One region of the Caldicellulosiruptor sp. F32 genome, then DNA from elsewhere that is predicted to be linked to it. Evidence: riboswitches for the same ligand, from Rfam matches in the RefSeq annotation. Region 1 holds a riboswitch; the other holds the start of a gene.
What was found. A riboswitch is a leader RNA that binds a small molecule or an ion and turns the genes downstream of it on or off. The one in region 1 is predicted to bind fluoride.
Positions count from the first base shown of each region.

Region 2: it holds a riboswitch for fluoride, as region 1 does, so the genes downstream of both, crcB (fluoride efflux transporter CrcB) here and H964_RS00505 (DUF6062 family protein) in region 1, are expected to answer to the same signal.

Region 1 is NZ_APGP01000007.1:18,164-20,573, forward strand. Features, by position in the region: gene H964_RS00500 (hypothetical protein) at 1-135, opposite strand, end outside; gene H964_RS00505 (DUF6062 family protein) at 459-1,082, opposite strand; fluoride riboswitch at 1,164-1,242, opposite strand; gene H964_RS00510 (endo-1,4-beta-xylanase) at 1,302-2,410, opposite strand, start outside.
Region 2 is NZ_APGP01000110.1:21,787-24,196, reverse strand. Features, by position in the region: gene H964_RS09780 (DUF58 domain-containing protein) at 1-1,120, opposite strand, end outside; fluoride riboswitch at 1,257-1,320, shown strand; gene crcB (fluoride efflux transporter CrcB) at 1,430-1,831, shown strand; gene crcB (fluoride efflux transporter CrcB) at 1,828-2,184, shown strand; gene H964_RS13430 (DUF4258 domain-containing protein) at 2,244-2,410, shown strand, end outside.

The sequences.
Region 1 (2,410 bases):
ATTGTATAAATTTACTTTGTTGTCAATTCCATACTCAATATTGGTAATTTCTATACTATTATTAGCATATGTAATACTCTTTTCTATCAGTAAAAATAAAAAAATAAATAAGACAACAACTAGCCTTTTTCTCATCTGTTTAAATCTCCTTTCACACAGGTTTATTTTTAAAGTCCTTTCAAAAATTACTACTTCATATATTGTATCAAATTTTGCCTTTTTGTCAATTATTTAAACGTACATAAAATCAAAAATCTTATGTGCTGGGCTATTAAGTAAATACATATGAAAAAGGGGCATTAATAAAGTTTTAAGCTGGTATCCTCTTATCTTAATTCAAACAATAATTTTATAAAGTTAACTTTTCATTTTACAACTCTTTTTAGCACATTTTGGCTATACCCCATTTTACCTCATTACAGCGTCATCGCAAAGTATTTGCCTGCCTGACAATGAACCTACTGCGCACCTGCCACAAACTCAACAGCCATGTGCCATGCCCTGATTTCATCAGGTGTGTAGTTGATGTGAATGTTCCGATAGTCATTTTTTTCTTTTATCTTTTCAAGATGATGCAAGATTTTGTCTATCTTAGCCCCCATAACTAACCAAAGTTCCTTTTGAACAGATATAGAAGTTGTCTTCTCCAAAACTTGATTTAAGTGCCTTTGACATATAAAGCCTCTTTCAGCAAATGCAGACTTAAATTGAGACTGGGTAGCAAAAAAGGAAGAAAACGCTCTTGTGTAGGTATCTTCAAAGCCATTTTCCTTTTCACAAAAGACACACATATTTTGTTCTTTAGCTTTCTTTTTTCGAGGCAATATCTCAATATGGTGGTTGTTTTTAAAATTACTTAGCAAGTCTGAATATATAATGGCATGGGCAAGCACATCACCTAACGACTCTAACTTTCTTGCATGCGCCGGACATATTCCTCCTTTTCTGATTTTGTCACGCAGACTATAATCATTTACAGATTCGTACAGAAAATCGTCAAAGAATTTGTTCATTGCCTTGTTTTTTAAATAGCAAATTATACACTTATCTTCTCTGAAGTTTTCTATCATTTCAAAATACACAATATCCAAGGTCCATCCCCCCAAAGCCTACAAAAAGGCTTAAAACTCTTTAAGAAAGCAAAAAACTCCTGCCCGCATCTTATACGGACAGGAGTTATCAGCCACAAGGTATTTGAACTTCTTGTGGCAATTTAAGGCGAACTCCATCGCCTCTATATTCACTTTTTCTTTCAATCTTTATTATATGAAGTTTTGAAATTTTAGTCAATAATTAGCTTTTTACTCTTCTGGCACAACTGATGGGTCAATCAGGCTCCAGAACGCAAACTTTGGTTGATAATCTTTGTCAAATAAAAGTGGATAGTCGCCTTTTAGCCATGAGTAATCATCTTTTAACCCCCAGAAGGTAACACTTGTAACTACATTTTTGTACTTCTTTAAAACATCAAAAATTGCTTTTAATTTTTTGGCCTGTTCAATTAGAAGGTAACGGGTATACGCATCATCACCCTCTATCATATTCTTTGCAATACTTATATCAATCTCTGTAAAATGTATCTCAAGCCTTGGAATCTTGCTAAAAAGCTTTATGGTCTCCTCGATTTCACTTACATCTGGCCAGTCAAGTGAAATATGGCACTGAAGCCCTACCCCATGAATTGGCACACCTTTTGCTTTTAGATTTTTAATTAGTTTGTATATAAACTCTCTTTTATATGGATCTTCAGTGCTGTAGTCATTGTAAAAAAGTTTTGCATTTGGGTCTGCTTCATGTGCCCAGATAAATGCCTTTTCAATGTACTCTGGCCCTAAGATATTGTACCAGTCGCTTCTTCTATATCCATCTGGCTGGTTCTCATCAATTGCTTCATTTAGAACATCCCATGCATACACCTTTCCTTTATACCTTCCAACAACTGTCTGGATATGCTTTTTTAACCTGTCTAAAAGTATCTTTTTGTCTTTTTCACTATTTGTCAGCTTTTCACCTGTTTCAGGATTTGTAAAAAACCAGCTTGGAGTTTGCTGATGCCAAACAAGAGTGTGCCCCCGTAATGAGATATTATTCTTCTTGCAAAAATCTATATATTCATCTGCAATGCTGAAATTAAAACCACTTTCATAAGGTTGAAGGCTTTCTGGTTTCATCTCGTTTTCTGGTGTTATACTGTTAAAATGTCTTTTTATCACTTCTACATCAACTGGATTTGTCAAAGCCCTATACGGCACAGCAACTCCAATCTTGAAATAGTTTTTGTATTTTTCACAAAGTGAGGGTAGATTATAATCTGGTATAGGCTGCCCCCAATTTTCATCAGTGATGGAATAAAGGTCTATATAATAAGGTATCGCAACTGCTGGCTTTACAAAAAAGTTAACATCTTTCG
Region 2 (2,410 bases), on a different contig from region 1:
TCTCTTTTGCCAAAAATACTCTCACATTTTCTGATTCTAAATCAAATGCATGTGGGTCATGTTCGAGCATAATAAGTGTAAATTTTATTCCAAAAGATGAATAAAGTCTTATACATTCCTCCATTTCTTTGTTGACAAAGCATGTGATGATAAAAAGCTCTCTGAAGTTGTATGATCTTAAAACATCATACAGTAAAACCTCAAAGTACTGATTTACTTGAATTTTGACATGTGCCAAAGCCTCACACACCTTTAGAAGCTGGTTTGCATCTTGAGAAGGAAGAAGAATTTCAAGAGGCTGGCCTGTTTCCTCATCAAGTGAGTTACACGCAAATCCCACCGGTGTGGAGGCTTTTAGGCATTCATTAGCCAGGCTTGCTGCAATTTTAATTCCAAATTCAATGATGTTTTTATTAAAAACCTCTTTTCTTTCATACTCTGAACTTTGGACATTTAAAAGAATAATTGCATCACCCGATGAGGTGTATTCATATTTATTTACCATCAAAGTATTGTACTTTGCAGTTGCGTTCCAGTTTATTCTGTTAAAGGCATCGTAGGTCTGATACTCTCTTATTCCGGCAAAGTGGAAGATGTCTTCATAGTAATGTCTCTTAGTAATTGTCTCTCCAGACAAGCTTGATCGAGGCAAAAGGTGTTTTTGCAAGTCCAAAAATGCAGGGTATACAGTCAAAGTGTCACTTACATAGTAACATCTATCAGCAGTTGCCAGGCCAAACAAATCTCCTGTTACAAGATAGATTTTGTCAAGCTTATAAAAACCACGTTTTGTTGCGACAAACTTATGACGTCTTACAATCTGCTGATAGGGCAGCAAGAAGAAGATAGAAATATATCTTAGCTTGTCTCCGACAACATAGTTTTTAGAGTTTTCCATAAAAAAAGATGAAGAAATTTCAAACTCAGACTTTACCCATGGAAGAGGCAAAATCTTGCCATTGTAGATTCTCTCGACTATATGTATTTCTTGCCCTTCACTACTTTTTTCTTCTTCAAAATAAATTTCATATTCTACATTTTTAAGCCCATACCTTTTTGTAACAAAGAAGTTGAGAGCAAACAGAATAGAACATATCAAAAACAACCAAAATGTTTCCATCTTGGATTTATTACCTCTTTTTAATTCAGTTTATTCTTATTATAGCCCATAATATTGAATATTCAAACTAAGAATTTAGCTAAAATTTTTGTTTAAAAATGCTATTGAACATATTCAATTTCACATGTTATAATACTACTGCAACGGCGATGGAGTCCGCCGAACAAATGCCAATGATGGCTGATGACTCCTACAAATATTGCGTCTTTGTAAAAAGGCGTAATATTTGTAGGAGTTTTTTGTTTATATAGTCAAAATTGTCCTTCTAATTATGAGCAACTTACCCAGAAGGAAGGAGAGACAAAAAAGATGAAAAACATTGCTGCGATATCAGTAGGTGCATTTTTTGGTGCGATAAGCAGGTACTTAATTTCACAGCTTTATGTAACTGATTTTCCAACAGCCACACTTTTTATAAATGTGCTTGGAAGCTTTATTTTGTGCTTTGTTGCACAGATTACTATTGATCATATAAAAATAAAACCAGCTGTTCGTCACATGATTACAACTGGGTTTATAAGCAGTTTTACAACCTTTTCAACATTTATAATTGAGATAATAAAACTTATCTCAAAAGGTGAGGCGGCAAAGGCTTTTGTGTATCCTGTGCTTTCAATTTTGCTTGGGCTTTTTGCAGCGCTACTGGGTTATGAGGCAGCAGAGTTTGTTGCAACAAGAAAGCAAAAAGAAGAGGTGGCTCAAGAGGTATGAACCTTTTTATTGTTGGACTTGGCGGGGTTGTAGGTGCAGTTTTGAGATATGTAATTTCTAAGATTTTCAAAGAAGTTATGGAAAGAGAGCACCCAATTTCAACCATGTTTATAAACGTAGTTGGGTGTTTTTTCATAGGTTTTTTATCATCAAAGCATTTACCACAAGGATACAAACTGTTTTTAACAACAGGTCTTTTGGGTGGATTCACTACATACTCTACCTTTATGCTTGAGGCATCAATGTATGTAAAAAAATCAAAGCATAAAAAGGCTTTTCTGTATGTGTTCCTCTCTGTTGTGTTTGGCATAATGGCAGCAGGTGTAGGGATTTGGTTGGCGAATGCCAATTAGCTTTTTTTGCTAAGATAGTAGATATAAAGAATATGAAAATGTGGTATAATCAAGAATGAATATTATTAGATACAACAAAACCAACAAGGTGTAAAGTAACAATAATTATAGGGCAGTATGAAAATGATTATCCTAATCCGAGTTGTTTACTCTCTTGGGTACCCAAAAATGGTTCACCACTTCATGTAGTCTGTGCAGTTGGAGATGGTTTTTTGTGGCTTATAAC